Regions from separate parts of the Bilifractor sp. LCP19S3_H10 genome, predicted to be linked through region 1. Evidence: riboswitches for the same ligand, from Rfam matches in the RefSeq annotation. Region 1 holds a riboswitch; each other region holds the start of a gene.
The links. Region 1 has a riboswitch for cobalamin ahead of ACTQZS_RS00620 (FecCD family ABC transporter permease). Riboswitches for the same ligand answer to the same signal wherever they lie in the genome.
Positions count from the first base shown of each region.

Region 2: it holds a riboswitch for cobalamin, as region 1 does, so the genes downstream of both, ACTQZS_RS01525 (sirohydrochlorin cobaltochelatase) here and ACTQZS_RS00620 (FecCD family ABC transporter permease) in region 1, are expected to answer to the same signal.
Region 3: it holds a riboswitch for cobalamin, as region 1 does, so the genes downstream of both, ACTQZS_RS12280 (Ig-like domain-containing protein) here and ACTQZS_RS00620 (FecCD family ABC transporter permease) in region 1, are expected to answer to the same signal.

Region 1 is NZ_JBQKFT010000001.1:145,377-151,424, reverse strand. Features, by position in the region: gene ACTQZS_RS00625 (EAL domain-containing protein) at 1-964, shown strand, start outside; cobalamin riboswitch at 1,074-1,265, shown strand; gene ACTQZS_RS00620 (FecCD family ABC transporter permease) at 1,695-2,750, shown strand; gene ACTQZS_RS00615 (ABC transporter ATP-binding protein) at 2,751-3,884, shown strand; gene ACTQZS_RS00610 (hypothetical protein) at 4,031-4,678, shown strand; gene ACTQZS_RS00605 (aldose epimerase family protein) at 5,020-6,048, opposite strand, start outside.
Region 2 is NZ_JBQKFT010000001.1:368,389-374,436, reverse strand. Features, by position in the region: gene ACTQZS_RS01545 (manganese efflux pump MntP) at 1-366, opposite strand, end outside; gene ACTQZS_RS01540 (hypothetical protein) at 812-1,069, shown strand; gene ACTQZS_RS01535 (homocysteine S-methyltransferase family protein) at 1,229-2,107, shown strand; gene ACTQZS_RS01530 (homocysteine S-methyltransferase family protein) at 2,413-3,312, shown strand; cobalamin riboswitch at 3,348-3,540, shown strand; gene ACTQZS_RS01525 (sirohydrochlorin cobaltochelatase) at 3,936-5,246, shown strand; gene rsmH (16S rRNA (cytosine(1402)-N(4))-methyltransferase RsmH) at 5,497-6,048, opposite strand, start outside.
Region 3 is NZ_JBQKFT010000018.1:803-6,850, forward strand. Features, by position in the region: partial or broken gene ACTQZS_RS12270 (hypothetical protein) at 1-248, shown strand, start outside; gene ACTQZS_RS12275 (C40 family peptidase) at 488-1,972, shown strand; cobalamin riboswitch at 2,184-2,374, shown strand; gene ACTQZS_RS12280 (Ig-like domain-containing protein) at 2,504-6,048, shown strand, end outside.

The sequences.
Region 1 (6,048 bases):
TCACGAGCTGATCTATCAGGAGATGCGGGCAAATGAGGCAATTTCTCTTGGTATGGCGGAAGAGGATCCCGGAACAGGAATCGAGAAGACGATTGCATGTATCTCTGAAAATATGAGATCGGAGCGCTTCCTGATCTTTGAGGAACGTGATGACAATACGGTAAGTGCCACCTATGAATGGACGGCACCTGGTGTTTTTTCTCTGAAGGAGGAGCTGCAGAGTATTCCTCTCTCGGAATTGCGGGCGCTATATATGCGGTTTGCAACAGAACATGTGGTGATGGTCAGTGATATGGATGCCTTTCAGAAGGAAAATCCCGGTTTTTCCATGCGAATCCATGATGTCCGGAGCTTTATATCCGGGCAGCTGAAGATCCTGAATCAGACAGAAGGCTTTACGATGGTTATCAATCCGGCGGAGGACACCTTCCGTAACACCAGCGTGCTGCTCTCCACGCTGACGGATTTCATAGCAATTATGATTCGCAACAGGAACAGCGTGCACCAGCTGGAGAAACAAAGCATGATTGACCAGATGACGGGCGCCGGAAACCGGAGGGCTCTTGAGCGGCAGATCCGCGAGTGGAAGGGTGACGGTCTGCTTGGAGTGATTTCCGTTGACCTGAACGGACTGAAGAACACAAACGATACGGCGGGCCATCATGCCGGCGATGTGCTGATTTGCGAAACAGTCCGGGTTCTTCAGGAATGCGCAGGTGAAAAGTATGTATTCCGGACCGGCGGGGATGAATTTATTGTTCTGACGGAAGAGCTGGAGGAAAAGGATATCAGCCTGCTGATACGGCATATGCGTGAGAACGCAGCAAATAACGGGATCAGTATGGCGATTGGATATGCAGTCTGCCGCGGAAAGGTTACGGACTTTGATGCGCTGCTCACCAGGGCGGATTTCAATATGTATAAGGACAAGGGACATAGTTTCCGCAGAAGGCGGAATGATTGAAGGGCTGAAGGAAAGGCATATATCCGCGATGCGGTTTATTTGACACTTTTCGGCCGGTATCGTATAATCGTTGCAGACAATTGAAGAGAGGCCTTTCAGTGCATCCGATTTTCTGCACATGCCTGACAGCAGGAGTGCAGAGGATCTGTATGAGAATAGAGAATCAGGTGAAATTCCTGAGCGATCCGGTCACTGTGAGCAGCAAACCATTCCGTTATGTCATTGTGTCCTAGAGCATGAGAAGACAGGAACCGGTGCTTGAGCTGTCAGCCAGGAGAACTGCTGAGAGGTTTGTAGATATGCTTCCGAAGAAAGCAGATTCTGATGACCTGGAGGCTGCCGGATTGCCGGCTGAACCGATTGAGACAGGTTAATTATTCAGGACGAATGCTTCGGCATTCGTCCTTTTACTGTATAAGCTCTTCGAAAACGCAGACAGGATCGTCACGCGCGAAGCGTGTGTAAGAGACTGTATGCGATTTCGAAGGCAACAGGTATGAGGATGAAGCGCGAACGCGCGAAATCCGAATATGCGCGGGCAGTGAGCCACATCCGCTCACACAAAGTGTGAAGCGGTGGGGCGAACGCCGCGACAGACCGACGAAGTCGGTCACCTGTAGGATTGCGGGAGTGCGAAGCACGGAGCAATCCGTAGCTTATACAGTGTGTAGCACGATGTATAGGGTGATTTGTTGTATAAGATCATTGAAGTTGAAAGGCATGCTTACGAATGATGGGTGATAATGAAATCAGCAGCTATCACGCTGAGAATCTGAAAAGGAGAATGCGATACACAGCGGTCTTTGCCGTTCTGGCAGCTGCGTTTCTGGTCGTGACCGTAATCAATATCAATACCGGTAACGTTGATATTTCGATTGATAAGATTTTGAAAGCTGTTTTTCTCCGAAGCGGGTCAAGAGATGATATGAATATCATCTGGAAGATCCGTTTGCCGCGGATTCTGATGGCGGCTATTCTCGGAGGGGCGCTCTCCCTGTCCGGATTTCTGCTGCAGACATTTTTCGAGAATCCGATTGCAGGTCCTTTTGTGCTCGGAATATCTTCCGGCGCAAAACTGATTGTCGCGTTTCTCATGATTCTTGTGGTGGCCAGGCACGGAGCGGTGTCCTCCTGGGCCATGATCCTTGCCGCGTTCGCGGGGTCTCTTGTGTCAACCGGCTTTATCCTGCTGGTTTCCCGGAGCGTGCGGAATATGTCGGCACTGCTGGTTGCAGGAATCATGATCGGGTATATCTGTACTGCGCTGACGAATCTCCTCGTTACATTTGCCAGTGATTCGGATATCGCCAATCTTCACAACTGGTCTCAGGGAAGTTTTTCGGGTATGACCTGGGACAATGTCCTGGTGGGCGGAATCATCATCGGAGCTGCGTCTGCTCTGGTATTCCTTCTCGCGAAGCCGATTGGTGCCTTTCAGCTTGGCGAGGCCTACGCGCAGAGCATGGGGGTTAATGTAAAGCAGTTCCGTGTGGCCCTCATCCTGCTGTCCAGCATCCTCTCTGCAACGGTGACGGCATTTGCCGGTCCGATTTCTTTCGTGGGAATCGCGGTGCCCTTCCTGATCAAGCGTGCGCTGAACACGGCAAATCCGGTCGTGGTCATCCCGGCCACCTTTCTTGGAGGCGCCGTCTTCTGCATGGTCTGTGATCTGATCGCAAGGGTTGCATTTGCGCCGACTGAACTGGAAATCAGCACGGTGACCTCGATTTTCGGAGCACCGGTCGTGATCTTTATGCTGATACGGCGGCAGAAGGGAAGAAGATAAATGGAGAAGGTACAGAGCGAGGAAAAATATTATCTCCACCTGGAGGGTCTGTCGGTCGGGTATAACGGGAAGCCTGTGATCCGCGATATTGAGATCGGAATCCGGCGCGGTGAGATTGTTACACTGATCGGGCCGAACGGAGCGGGAAAATCTACAATATTGAAAAGCATCACGAGACAGCTTTCTCTTGTGGAGGGAGAGGTCGTTTTTGATCTGAAGAATTTGTCGGATTATTCGTTCCGAGAATTGTCTTCGCGTATGGCTGTTGTCCTGACGGACCGTCTGCATCCGGAGCTTATGACCTGTCACGATGTGGTCGCGACCGGAAGATATCCTTATACGGGGCGGTTGGGACGACTGACGGAAGAGGATGAGCGGAAGGTCGATGATGCGATGAAGGCGGTTCAGGCACAGGAGATTGGAAACCGCGACTTTAACGCGATCAGTGACGGGCAGAAGCAGCGGGTACTGCTCGCAAGGGCGATCTGCCAGGAACCGGATATCATCATCCTGGATGAACCGACGAGCTTTCTGGATATTAAACATAAGCTGAAGCTTCTGTCAATTCTCCGGGATATGGCGAAGCAGAAGAATATAACGGTTGTGATGTCGCTGCATGAGATCGATCTGGCGATGAAGATTTCTGACCGGATTATCTGTGTTCACGGTGATAAGATCTTCCGGAGCGGAACGCCGGAGAGCATTTTTCACGAGGATACGATCCGTGAGCTGTATGAAATTGACAACGGCTTTTTCGATCCGATGTTTGGAAGTATCGAGCTTCCGAAGGTCGAGGGAAATCCGGAAGTACTGGTACTGTCATCCTGTGGAACGGGGATACCGGTGTATCGAAGGCTGCAGAAAGAGAAGATGCCCTTTGCGGCAGGAATTCTGTACACAAATGATGTCGATTACCGTCTGGCGCGTCTTCTGGCCTCGCAGGTGATCACCGAAAAGCCGTTTCATGAAATTTCGGACCGCGCTGTCGGCGAGACGCTGGAGGCTGTAAAAAGCTGTGCCAGGATCATCGATGCCGGCGTGACAATCGGTCCGGGAAACCGGAGAATGCAGGAGATTCTCGATGCGGCATATGAAAGTGGAAAATGTGTGAAGTACAGGGTTTCAGATACATAAGAACATGGTTTCAGATACATAAGGGTATGGTTTCAGATATATAAGTGTATGTCTTCAGATACATGAATGTATGTCTTTGAATACATGACGATAGGGTTTCAGACACAGGAGTGTATGGCTCTTTTTTATGACAGGAGGGAAATAAAATGAAACAGAGAACAGCAGCAATCTTATGTGCAGCAGTTATGGGAGCATCGCTTCTGACCGGGTGCGGGACCGGAACGGGCAATTCTGCTTCGGGGACATCTTCTGCAGCGCAGACCGAGACACAGTCAGAGTCGGAAGAGAACACGGCTTCATCTGTTGTCTCCGCTGCATCGTCCGCGGACTTAAGCACATCTTCATCCGATGCTGCCGGACAGTCATTGGAGACCGTTGCCGGTAGTGTTTCAACGTCTTCAACAGCTTCTGCGGGAGCAGAGGTGCCGGCCGACGGAACCTATACGGCTGAATTCACATCCGACAGTCCGATGTTTAAAGTGAATGAGGCAAATGATGGGAAGGGAACCCTGACAGTGAAGGATGGAAAAATGGTCATCCATGTAAGCCTGACTTCCGAAAATATTGTGAACCTGTTTGCCGGAACAAAGGAGGATGCGCAGAAGGATGGCGCGGAGCTTCTTCAGCCGACCGTAGATACGGTCACATACAGTGACGGAACGACAGAGGATGTGTATGGATTTGATATTCCCGTTCCGGCACTTGACAAGGAATTTCCCGTTGCGCTGATTGGCAAAAAGGGAAAATGGTACGATCATATGGTCACCGTTACCAATCCCGTTCCAAAGGCATGACTGAGCGTTCACTTCATTGATGTCGGGGATATGTTGAATGAACAGGATTTTTTGCTGAGATGGACCGGAAAGCGGTTTCGGAAAATGGTTGAAAAAGAGGTTTAAGAAAAAGAGGTTTAAAAAGAGGGCCGCCGCACTAAGCATATTGTGTTAGTGCGGCAGGCCCTTTTTTACGCGAACAGTGAGCCGCAGCCGAATGCGAAGTATTCGTGTGCGGCGAGCGTCGCGATAGCGAGATAAAACTCGCGCAGCGTGTTTCATCTCGTTTCGATAGCGGATGGGGCAGCGGGATAACACCGGAAAACGTATCCTATCTCCCACTGGGCAGTCCGAAGCAATCATCATTTGCGGAAGCTGAGCTTATAGGTTGTTGTGGACTCATATTTCTGGCCGGCCGGGAGAATGGGACTTGCGAAGCCGTCGATGTTGATGCTGTTCGGAAAATACTGTGTTTCGAGTGCAAATCCGCATCTTCGGTCGTAGATATGTCCGGACTTTGCTGTGTGGCGCGTGACATAATTTGCCGTGTAGAGCTGCATGCCGGGAAGATCGGAGTATACATCCAGCTGAAGGCCGGTGACGGAGGAGAAGACCTCTGCCATTTTCCGCGTCTCGCCCTTGTCCATGGCAAAGACAAAGTTGTGGTCATAACCGTTACCGAAGCGCAGCTGTTCATCATCTGCCTCGATATCGGCTCCGATAGATTTTCCGTTCCGGAAATCAAAGGGGGTTCCATCTACATCAAGGAGTCTGCCTGTCGGAATGGTTCCGGAGTCGATCTCAGTGATTTTGTCTGAGAACAACTTCAGATTGTGATCCAGAATGTCTCCGTTTCCCTCGCCGTTCAGATTAAAATAAGAATGATTTGTCATGTTGCAGAGGGTGTCCTGATCAGAAATTCCTTCATAATGGATGGAAAGGCAGCCGTCTTTGTCAAGCTGATAGGTCACAGTTACGGAAAAAGCGCCCGGATATCCCTGATCTCCGTCAGGAGTGTCAAGTGTCAGAGAAATAGAAGCTCCATCGGTTGCGATGCCCTGCGTCTTCCACATTCTTTTATAGTAGAAATCAGGACCGCTGTGCAGATTGTTCTCGCCGTCGTTTTTTGCCAGGTGGTATGTCGTACCGTTCAGTACAAACTGTGCGCCGCCGATCCGGTTGGCATTTCTCCCGACGGTTGCACCGAAGCAGGCATCGCTCTTCTCATAATCAGAAGCATGGTCATATCCGAGGACGATATCTACAGGAGTCCCATCATCATCTTTTACAGCAAAGGATACAAGAGCAGCGCCGTAATCCGATATTGACGCCGTGTATCTCCCGGCGTGTATGGTGTACAGCGTCGCCTGCTGTCCCTTAGCTGTTCTGCC
Region 2 (6,048 bases), 220 kb from region 1:
TTTCCTGGTTAGGACTGTTTTTGTTCCGCATCCGCAGTTTTCGGGATTTTCTTCACACTTATTTTTTATCCTCCGGATTCCCTCGAACAGCATCTGACCTCCGATATACAGAAGAAGAACCAGCGCAATCCAGGGAATGAATTTCTGAAATACCTTGAAATATGACGCAATCGTGTGTACGCAGAACCATCCGATCATCGGCATGGCGAACTGAAAGAATGCATAGCATGCAGCTATCCAGTAGGTTTTTTTCCTGGACATCCCGGGTTCGTTCAGCCCGTTTGCAATCGATACCGAAAAGGCGTCCATTGCCAGACCCACCCCGAGTAAGATACTGTTTAAGATAAAGCTCATCATACTTCCCATCCTGACTTCCACTCCTCATTTCTATCCGTCCGGCCGTTTTTGTTTCTCTTCATCCCATCAGAAAAACGCCCGGATACAGTTCGCGCTGTACCCGGGCGTATATACCTGCAGTCTGACCCATGTACAGCAACATCGCTTACATGAGTCTCGCCGATTAAAGCAAGCCAGGCCGAAACGGCCAGTATGTTGACTTGCTGCATGGGATAAGATAAGTATCCGCGGTCCATCAATTTCCGCAGTCACAGCCCATGCCAACTACTCCCTCACGGTTTTGTGTTTTGTAGATACTATCATTTTGTCACACGATTAGTCAATTCTAATATATATGGCCGGACTTTCTTTCACTGCTTGCAGAAAATATTTGTATGGAATATGATGGATTAATATCGATGATGTCATCGATGCATTATATTGACGCATGATTATTGAAGAAAGGATTTCAGACATGAATGAGGAAAAGACAATCCTTCTCCCTTATGAATCCTGGGCTTACCTGAAGGCCCGCTCCCGCGAGGAACGGATCGGCAGGAAGACCTCCGACGCGCTTCTGAAGAATATGTGGTCGGTTCTGGCCAAGGAAGATGGAAAGATCCGAGTGAACGGAAAAGCACTTGGAGGCCGGGAAAACGGTGAGATCACCTCGTGGTCCGTTGAGGATATGCGGAGAATGCTGGAGGAGAAGGGGCTCACCTACACCTTGTAAGGTTTTTCTGTAATTGTTGCAGGATTTCAGGCTGTTGCATTATCATGGTTGTAATTGTGGTTATGTTGCAGCGATAGTAATAGTTGTAGTAATGGAAATGCTGCAGTTATGGAGGAACCTTTTAGAGCGCATATATCTCGTTCAATGAATAGAGGAATTATGACAGAGAATGATTTTACACGGATGACACAGAAGGGCATCGTTATATTGGACGGTGCAATGGGAACGAATCTCTACCGCATGGGGATGCCTCATGGATGCTGCACGGAGGAGTGGGCGCTGAAACATCCGGATGATGTGGAAAAACTTCAGAGGGAGTATGTGGAGGCGGGTTCTCAAATCATTTATGCACCGACCTTTGGTGCGAACCGCATTATGCTGAAGAGATTTGGTCTTGCGGAACATACAGAAGAGATGAACCGGAAACTCTTCGAAATCTCCCGGCACGCGTCAGAAGGAAAGGCTCTGATCGCCGGCGATCTGGCGCCCACGGGCATGATTCTGAAGGAATACGGCGGAGACGGGAGCCGGGAGGAAATGTTTGAGGCGTATCGTGAGCAGGCAAAGGTCCTGTATGAAGCGGGTTGTGATCTTTTTGCCGTGGAGAGTATGCTGGCCGTGCTCGACGCGGTGACTGCGGTAGAAGCAGTCAGATCCGTATGCTCCTCTCCGGTGATCTGTACGCTCACGGTGCGAAAAAACGGAAGTGCCTATTACGGCGGAGATATTTTCGAGGGCGGGCCGCTTGCGGAGAAGGCAGGCGCGGATGCCTACGGCATTAACTGCTGTGATGGCCCGGATGGGATGGAAGAAATGATCTCATCTGTCTCCGAAATGGTTCATATTCCGATTGTTGCGAAGCCAAATGCGGGACTGCCGCAAAGGGGCGCAAATGGGCAGATGGTCTACAAAATCAGTCCGGACCAGTTCGTTTCGTCCATGAAGAAACTTGTGTCCGCAGGAGCGTCGGTGATCGGAGGATGCTGCGGAACTACCCCGGCATATATCCGGAGACTTGCGGAGGAATTTCGAAAGTAAACGGACATGTCGTAAAAAACATGGTATAAGCGGCACAGAAGCGGCGAGGCAATGTGAGAATGCGAATACCTGCAGGATTGCGGGAATGCGAAGCACGGAGCAATCCGCAGCTTAAAAGTTTGTGGCGCAATGTATCTTTGGGCGTTTATTTACGCGAACAGTGAGCCGCAGCCGAATGCGAAGTATTCGTGTGCGGCGAGCGTCGCGATAGCGAGATAAAACTCGCGCAGCGTGTTTTATCTCGTTCATCATCTATCGACTGCCTGTAAGCGGGGCACCACAATGTCTATAAAGTGAGGCTAATCATGAACAAAACTGAATTCAGGGAACTTACAGATAGCAAGATCGTCTGTCTTGATGGAGCAACAGGCACAAATCTGACGCTGCGCGGGATGCCGAAGGGAATCAGCACAGAGGCCTGGGTTCTGGAGCATCCGGAGGTGCTTCAAAATCTTCAGAGAGAATTTATCGAAGCGGGAGCGGATGTGATTTACGCGCCGACGTTTGGCGCAAACCGGAAGGTTCTGGGCGGTTTCGGACTTGCGGACGGGACCGAAGAGATGAACAAAAAGCTGCTCGGGCTGTCACAGGAGGTGTCGAAGGGCCGTGTTCTGGTAGCGGGAGATATGGCACCTACGGGAATGGTGCCGGATTCCGCTGGCGGAGATGCCAGCTATGAGGAAATTTTCGAGATCTATCGGGAACAGGCAGAGATTCTGTATCATGCCGGCGTGGATCTCTTTGTAATCGAGACGATGATGTCGGCGGATGAGACTTCGATTGCGCTGGATGCGGTTTCGTCTGTCTGTGATCTTCCGGTGATGTGCACGTTTTCCGTATACGCGGATGGAAAGTGCTTTTTTGACGGAAATATCTTTGATGCCGCGGCCGTTCTGGAGGCGATGGGCGCCGTAGCAGTGGGACTGAACTGCTGCAGCGGACCGGATCAGATGGAGAGCATCATCCGATATCTGGCTAAGAACTGCAGTATTCCGATTATCGCGAAGCCAAACGCGGGAATGCCGAAGATTGACGAGAAGGGGAATGCGATTTACAGTCTCGGGCCGGAAGCTTTTGCGTCTCAGATGAAGATGCTGACAGATGCCGGCGCCAGGATTGTCGGAGGCTGCTGCGGGACAGAGCCGGAGCATATCCGGTTTTTGAAGAAGATGATTTCCGGTCAATCATTTATTGGATCGATTTGACATTTTGTAATTGATTTCATATAATAGAAAAAGTCTTTAAAACATATCTTTTCAGTGCCGCTTTTATGGAGGGTAATAGGGAATCAGGTGAAATACCTGAACGATCCGGTCACTGTAAGCAGTGAGCCAGATGCATTGTCCATTGTATTCCGGTCAACGGAGTATGAGAAGGCGCAGGAAGGCATTTGAGCTGCAAGTCAGGAAACCTGCTGAGAAGACGATAGATTTGCTTCCGATGAAAGCAGAGTCTGTTTGCATAAGAATATTGATGGTTGCATCAGTGAGTTCTGGTGTGATCCGGCTGGTTTGCAGATATGCGCTCTTTGGCGTGCGGTTATGGATACCGTTTCTTTGGATGGAGCGTGACCGTCAGGAGGATCCGGGATTTCAGCAGATGTTTCTTTTATATGCAGATACGGAGTGATTGCTTTCTGAGAAGGCGGTCACTCTTTTTTACGCGAACAGTGAGCCGCAGCCGAATGCGAAGTATTCGTGTGCGGCGAGCGTCGCGATAGCGAGATAAAACTCGCGCAGCGTGTTTTATCTCGTTTATGTTCTGTGCTATGGTATCGAAGGGCGTTTTGCCCCTTGATATAGATTATTCTACAAAAAGGAGAAACATGATGAAAAAGAAAGTCGTAACATTATTATGCACCGCGGTTCTGACCGGGTCCATGATTGCCGGATGTGGCAGCGCAAGCAGCGCAGCATCGTCAGCATCCGCAGCATCTTCGAGTGCATCTTCCACGTCTTCAGAGACAGCGGAGGTTACAGAGGCAGCCTCTTCTTCTGAAGAAGTAGAGACGGTTTCTTCCTCCTCTGTATCTGCGGATCAGGCAGCAGCGGACAAGGTAGCCGCTTTGATCGACAAGATCTATGTGCAGGAGAGAACAGACACTACGGACGAGGACTGCAAGGCGGCAAAGGAGGCCTGGGACGCTTTGACGGATACACAGAAGGCTCTGGTAGAGGGAGAGTTTGCAGATCCGGATTATTTCGGAAGAGATACCGGCGATGCCTCCAAGGATGATCCGCTCAACGAGGACGGAATCGGAGAAAACGAGATTCTTGTATGCTCTTTCGGAACTTCCTATAATGACAGCCGTGTGCAGGATATCGGCGGAATCGAGAAGGCTCTCCAGGCAGCGTATCCCGACTGGTCTGTAAGACGTGCATTCACGGCGCAGATCATCATCAATCACATTCAGGCGCGTGATAATGAGGTGATCGACAACATGGATCAGGCACTTCAGAGAGCGGTGGACAACGGCGTGAAGAATCTGCTGATTCAGCCGACCCATCTGATGCATGGTGCGGAGTATGACGAGCTGACAGAAACCGTCAGCAAATACGCGGATAAATTTGATTCCGTGAAAATCGCTGAGCCGCTTCTGGGTGAGGTAGGAAGTGACACGAGCGTAGTAAACGAGGACAAGCAGAACGTCGCAAAGATTCTTACTGCTACAGCGGTAGAGAAGGCAGGATATGACAGCCTTGACGCGGCTGCCGCTGACGGAACAGCGTTTGTATTCATGGGTCACGGAACCTCTCATGAGGCGAATATCACCTATGATCAGATGCAGACAGAAATGAATGATCTCGGTTACAAGAACGTATTCATCGGAACCGTTGAGGGCAAGCCGGCAGATACCGAGTGCTCCGCGGTTATCCAGAAGGTACATGACGCGGGATACAAGAAGGTAATTCTGCGTGATCTGATGGTTGTAGCAGGTGATCATGCGAATAACGATATGGCAGGCGATGATTCTGATTCCTGGAAGAGCCAGTTCAATGCATCCGGCTTCTTTGACAGCGTAGATGCTCAGCTCGAAGGAATGGGAAGAATTCCGGATATCGAGCAGATCTATGTAAGCCATACAAAGGCCGCAATGGACAGCGACGCCACAGTTACAAGTTCTTCTGAGGCAAACTGAGATATATCAGTGAGACATATCAGTAAAACAGAGGAAGCGTCCGGCATGTGCCGGACGCTTCTTCTGTCGTAGGGATGGGCATGAATATGTGAATGCACGAAAAATGGGCGTGCGAAAGCTGAATGCGCGAAAGATGAAGGTGCGAAAACCGTATGTGCGTAAAATGAACGCGCGTAAGCCGGATACGCGAAAAATGAGGGTTCGGAAACCGTATGCGTGTAAAATGGACGCGTGAAAGCCGGATACCGGATTAACGGATCGCCCATCTCAGCTTTGTGGAGTGTGCTCTCGGATTCCGGTAGCATTCCTCACGGGAGGGACGGATGACATCCCGGCTGACTTCGGTGTACAGGCCGTCAAGGGCGCCCTGCTTAAAGGACTGTTTGACGAGGCGGTCCTCACCGGAGTGGAAGGTGAGAATGGCAGCTCTGCCTCCGGGTTTCAGCACGGAGGGCAGCTTGTCCAGGAATGCATAGAGAACCTCAAATTCACTGTTCACATCGATGCGGAGTGCCTGGAAGACCCGGGCGCAGGATTTTTTCACTGCTTCGTCCTGTTCGTCCCTGGGCGAATGGCGAAGCTGACGGGTTTGCGTCAGCGCCTCCTCGATCAGAAGGCGAAGGTCCGTGGTGGTTTCCAGCGGGCGTTTACGACGATGTGCCTGCTGAACAGCATCGGCGATTTCCTCTGCATATGGCTCGTCGGAATTATCGATGAGAAGCCCCGCGAGTTCATCCCTCGTGAGCTGCTTCAGCCTCTCGGAAGCGGGTTCTCCCTTTTCCGGGTCAAAACGAAGATCGAG
Region 3 (6,048 bases), on a different contig from region 1:
GAACGGAAGGACAGTCCAAACGTCTTGAGGCGATTCGGATTCAACTGACGGGAGAGATGGCGAAACATTATGATATTTATTACAGAGTGCATGCGCAAAATTTCGGCTGGATGGGATGGGCAAAGAATGGAGACGCTGCCGGCACGGCAGGGTATTCTTACCGCTTGGAAGCAATTCAGATCAAGCTCGTGCCAAAGGGACAAGCGGCACCTGGAAGTACAGAAAATTCTTTTTACAGGAAGGCATAGTTGATTACAAGCCCCGGCAAATCGCCGGGGCTTTCGTCATTCTGTCAGGGTGCGGGTGAAGGATGGGTTTTGGGTTAAGCATAAGACAAGACAATACTTTGTAACAAAAATGTAAAAAATTCCCATCACGCCGTTGCAATTTTGGATGTCCTGTGATAGTATTGTAAAAGATTACGGAAAGTGTAACAAGAAGATTACAAAAATGCGCCTGAAGTTTTAAGCGCAGGGAGGTTATATTTTTGAAGGTCAGATTTAAGCGTTTACTTACAATTGGAATTGCAGCTGCCATGCTTGGCGCACAGCCGTTGCCTGTAAGTGCGGATGATTTCGACACTCAGATTCAGAATGCGGACAATGCAATCAGTGATCTGCAGAATCAGCAGGCAGAGACGAATCAGAATCTTACAGACATCCAGAATTCTATCTCCAGCATGGAATCCGACAAGCAGCAGATCCTTTCACAGATCGATGGATATGATCAGGAGCTTGTGATTACGATGGCGTCTATCTCTTCTCTTGATGATCAGATCGAGCAGAAGACGAAAGAGCTGGAGCAGACAACGACTGATCTTGAGGAGGCAGAGAAGGATCAGGACACACAGTATCAGGCCATGAAGAAGCGGATACAGTATCTCTATGAGGAGGGCGGAGACAGCGGTTGGGCAAGCGTCATGATCGGAAGTCTCAGTCTTTCGGAGGGCCTTGATAATGTAGATAATACAAAGTCCCTGTATAAGTACGACAGAGAGGAGCTTGAGGCATATACCGAGACTGTATCAAAGGTAAAGACGCTGAAGGCACAGGAAACTTCTCAGAAATCTTCTCTGGAAGCTTCCAAACAGGAGCTGGAAGGCGCTAAGGAGAACCTGGAATCTCTGAAGTCGGACGCGGAAGCAAAGGGAGAGGATCTGGATTCCCTGCTTTCGGATGCTCAGAACAGGGCGGATGAGTATTATTCCCTGATTCAGGAACAGAACGCTCAGATTTCCGAACTGCAGTCTCAGAAAGAAGCAGCACAGAATGCGAAGGCTGAGCAGGAGGCCCAGCAAAAAGCAGCTGCAGAAGCAGCGCAGAAGGCTGCGGCTGAACAGGCAGCAGCACAGCAGGCAGCGGCACAGCAGGCGGCTTCTCAGACAGCAAATGCCTCTGCGGAAGCCGGCGGATCATCCGCGAATACTTCTGCGGGAACAGACAGCTCTTCTGCAGATGCAGGCGCTGCAGATACAAGTACTGCGGATACAAGTGCTGCAGACACGAGTAGTTCAACTACAACAGACACAAGTACTGCAGACAGCAGTACCTCCTATGACAATGGTTCTTCTGCTTCATCGTCTGTTTCATCCGGCACCTCCTCTTCGGCCTCGACAGCGAGTGGAGTAAGCGGTCAGGATGTTGTAAATTATGCGCTTCAGTTCGTGGGAAATCCATATGTATGGGGCGGAACTTCACTGACAAACGGATGTGACTGCTCCGGATTTGTTCAGCAGGTATACGCACACTTCGGCATTTCACTGAGCCGCACGACCTATACACAGGCGAATGAGGGTATTGCCGTATCTTATAGTGAGATGCAGCCCGGCGACGTTATCAACTACGGAAGCCATACCTCAATCTATATTGGAAACAACATGATCGTTCATGCGGCGGATGAGTCTCTCGGAATCATCACTCAGAGCAATCCGGCATTCGAGCCGATCGTTACCATTCGCAGAATGATCTATTAATCTCATTCATCACGCATCGTACTCTCTGGAGCATGAAGATCCATAGAGATATCTATTTCGAGTGGAGTATTTATTAACAGCCAGACAGGTATTTGATCCTGTCTGGCTGTTCTGCGTCGGATGTATCATTTATGTCGGATACTGATTTATATATTTGCGGCATAGACTTTTTTACCGGTTGTAATTTATCAGTAATCCGCTATAATAAGAAAACAGGCAGATGATTATCAGTGCCGTCTCTTTGACGGACAATAGGAAATCAGGTGGAAAACCTGAGCGATCCGGTCACTGTAAGCAGCGAGCTAACCGCTGAATGTCATTGCATTGCATAAGGGAATGCGAGAAGGCGCGGGAAGTGTCTGAACTGCAAGCCAGGAAACCTGCTGATAATCCATAGAACCCGATTGTGCTTCCAGGGAAAGCAGAATCTTCAGAGAAATTTTCCGGACGAACAGAGCGTTCGTTTTCAGAATATTTCTTTTTGGCATGCGCTTTCCCGGTGCATGCTTTTTTTTGAGGAGGAAAAGTTGTATGAAATTACGAAGCAGATTACTGACCTTTATTCTTTCTGCGTCCATGGCGCTTTCTATGACGTCACCTGTACTTGCTGACGAAGGAGTACCAGACAGTACAACTGCTGCAACACAAGAAGCGGAAAATAATCAGGTACCGGCAGAACAGGACAATCACAGGGAAGAGGAAAGCCAGCCGGTACAGGCGCAGGCAGAGCAGACTGCAGAGGAACAGAGTGTTTCTGCGGAAGTCGTGAATACCGTACAGAAGCAGTCTGAAAATGCACAGACAGTGGAGAATTCTGTGACAGATACACCTTCTTCTGCAGCAGAGGTTCCTGCTTCGTCAGCAGGAAGTTCTGACACGGCTGCTGCAGACAGCGCGGCAACAGGAACTGATGCGCAGGCTGAGGAAAAGAACACAAAAGCAGCTGAAAGTACGGAGGACTCCGGCCAGAATACAGGTAGAATTTCCGTGACTGCTGTTGCAATTAAGGACAGCCGGAATAAGATAGCTAAAAATAAAGAGGGAAAAGATGCGCTTCTTCTGGTAGCAGGAGATGCTGAACAGGATCAGCTGACCGCTGAGATCACGCCAGCGGATGCAGCCGATCATACGGTCACATGGAAATCTGAGGACGAATCCGTAGTAAAAGTAGATGCAGACGGAAAACTGACTGCAGGCAGAGAAGGTACTGCAAAGATTACTGTAACGACCACAGACGGCGGGCGCAGTGCATCTCTGCTTGTAACGGTGCAGGCTGCCAAAGAGAATTCTTCTGCGGCAGATGGCGGAAAACAGGGATCTGCATCGGAAAAGGCCACTTCAGATGGAGAAAGCAGTTATGTACGGGCTTCCTATAATAACAGTACAGCGCTTGCAGATGGGACGTATCAGCCTGCAGACCAGAAAATGCCGAAGAACCGCAAGGGAAAGCAAATACTTTCCTGCGATAAGATTCTGGTGAATAGCGGAAAGGCGTATGTGATACTGACCGCAACTTCCGGATTTACTACCTACTATGACGGAACTGCATCGGGAAAAGCGGACGCGGAGACGGAGAATACTTCGGCAGGATTCTATAAATTCAGCGGAGGACAGGTAACAGTTCCGGTTGCGCTGAATTCGGAAATGACATTTTCCGCTTATAACCCTTCGATGGGAAAATGGTTTTCTTATAGCTTTACAGTTAATCTGGAAAATACAGCACAGCCGGAATTTGATAACACCACAACTTTGCCGGACGGAGATTATCCGGGAAGTAATGAACCGATTTCTATATCAGCGAATGGAAAAAAAGTTTACTATGACCAGATTGTCGTAAAGGATGGAAAGGCAAAAGCGCATATTTACTTTACCAGCTCGAAATATACTCACGTATATATCGGCGCGGCGGCCGGTTATGAGCAAAATACAATAGATCCTGGGAAAGTGAAGAAGGAGCTCGCCAATCTCCTGAATGACAAGGTCAGGACAATTCCGACAAGCCTGGAGGTAATCGATGGTTCCACTGTAAGTGCGGCCTGGATTCCGGTAAAGCTGAATACGCCCATGACATTTTCCGGCAGAAACACCGGTATGGAAGGGAGGGTTATTTGGAAAACTTATAAAGATATTACTTTCTGCACTGAAGATAAAAAGATGAATCTCTCCGTCTCCGTGCAGGATGAGAATGGTAACGCCATTCCCGCGGATGTTACCGTTGCGGAAGGAAGCCAGACATTCTCTGCGAAGGAGGGAAAATATTCGTTGACCGTAGGAGCTGCTTACACCATTTCCGCATCCGCGGACGGGTATGAATCTTCCAGTGTTTCCTACACGGCGGCGGACACTACAGAAGATAAGGTTATTCTTACCTTGAAGAAAAAAACGCAGGGAAGCGGATTCAGGAGAGGAGCGCTGACAATTAAAAAGACCCCTGCAATGTTTAAGATCGTCTCTGCTTCACTGGAAGGAACGGAGAATAATCGGAAGCTCAGAATTGCGCTGAACGGAACATCCTATACGCAGTTGTTCAGGGGATCTCAGGCGGATGCGGCAAAATCAGACAGCGCAGCCAGAATCGGTTATTCTGTGAATCAGAGCGGAAAATACGAGTTTGTAATTCCTGTGACAGAAAAAGACGGAATATTTTCTCTGGCAGCGCTTTCCAAAAACAGGAACGCATGGTATGCGCGGACGATTACGCTGGATCAGTCGAATATGACTATTTCCTGTGAGGCTATGGACTGGCAGTCGGATCCTTATAAGCCGGTAACGGACGGAACCGGAAAGCAACAGGGAGGAAGCGGCAGCCAGGGCGGCTCAGGCAGTGGAAAGAATACTTCATTCGGCAGCACAACAAAAACAGCAGAAAGCGCAAAGGGTGCAACCAGCGGCGGAAATGCAGTGGGTAAGTACCGCTTCTCTTACTCTGGAGGTTCCGGCAGAGCAGTTATCTCCTGCAGTAAAGTAGAGATCGTAAACGGACAGGCATATGCGACGATTACCTTCTCCAGAGCAAACGGAGGAACGTCCAGCTACACGGCAGTCCGTGTGGGAGGAAGAACCTATAACGGCTCCAACACATTTACCATACCGGTGAATCTGAATGGAAATACAGCAATCAGTGCTCTGACATCAGCCATGTCGGCGGAGCATTGGATTGATTATACCCTGTATATCGGGGAATCCGGCAGCAGCGAGACCGGAACTTCTGTTAAGGATTCCACAAAAGCACTGGATGAGAAGGCACCTGAGATAACAGGAATCAAGAGTACCGGCGAGACGAAAATTACTTATTCCAATAAACTAAAAGTTTTTAATTATGAAAATGACATCTATCTGATTGAGGTAAATCTGATTGCGGACACTGCAAGGACCGATACCTCTGACGAGGCAGAACAGACAGATGAGAGCACTTCGGAGAGCGGGAAGACAAAATCGACAGATTCCTCAGAGAAATCTGCCGATGCAGAGACAGATAACGTGGAAGAATCCGTAAGCTCCACCTCTTCTGCGGCGAGTCCGAAAGAGAAAGAGGAGAAGCTTTACACCAATCCTATTGTAAAGTATCTTGTTGTTCCTGAGAGCCAGGAAATTCCTGCCGGATTGGAGAAGGATGTAATCATCATCCGTCAGCCTGCGGACAAGACCTTTGTCACGTCTCCGGAGGCGTTGAAAATACTGTCAGAGCTTGGCAAAACAGAGGATATTAAAGCCCTGGGTGTGGAAGATAACGATATCGAAGATGGATCCGTCCGTTCTGCGCTGGAAAAAGAAGACGGTGAGGATGGAAAGATCTATCAGGCGGGCACCTATGATAAATGGGATCTGAAAACACTGATTAAGCAGGAAACGAATTTCACGATAGAGTCCTCGAAGATCCTCCCGAAGGAAGAAAAGAACGCGGATGAGGATATGAAATCCTTTGAAAAGCTCGCCTCTCAGGCGGTTCAGATGAACATGGCCATGTTTGTGGACAGAAGCGCAGATGAGAAGAATGATCTGGCAAAGGCAGAATGGTACAAGGTATACGGAATCATTTTCGATGCACAGGATCAGGCAGAAGATCTGTATAAAAA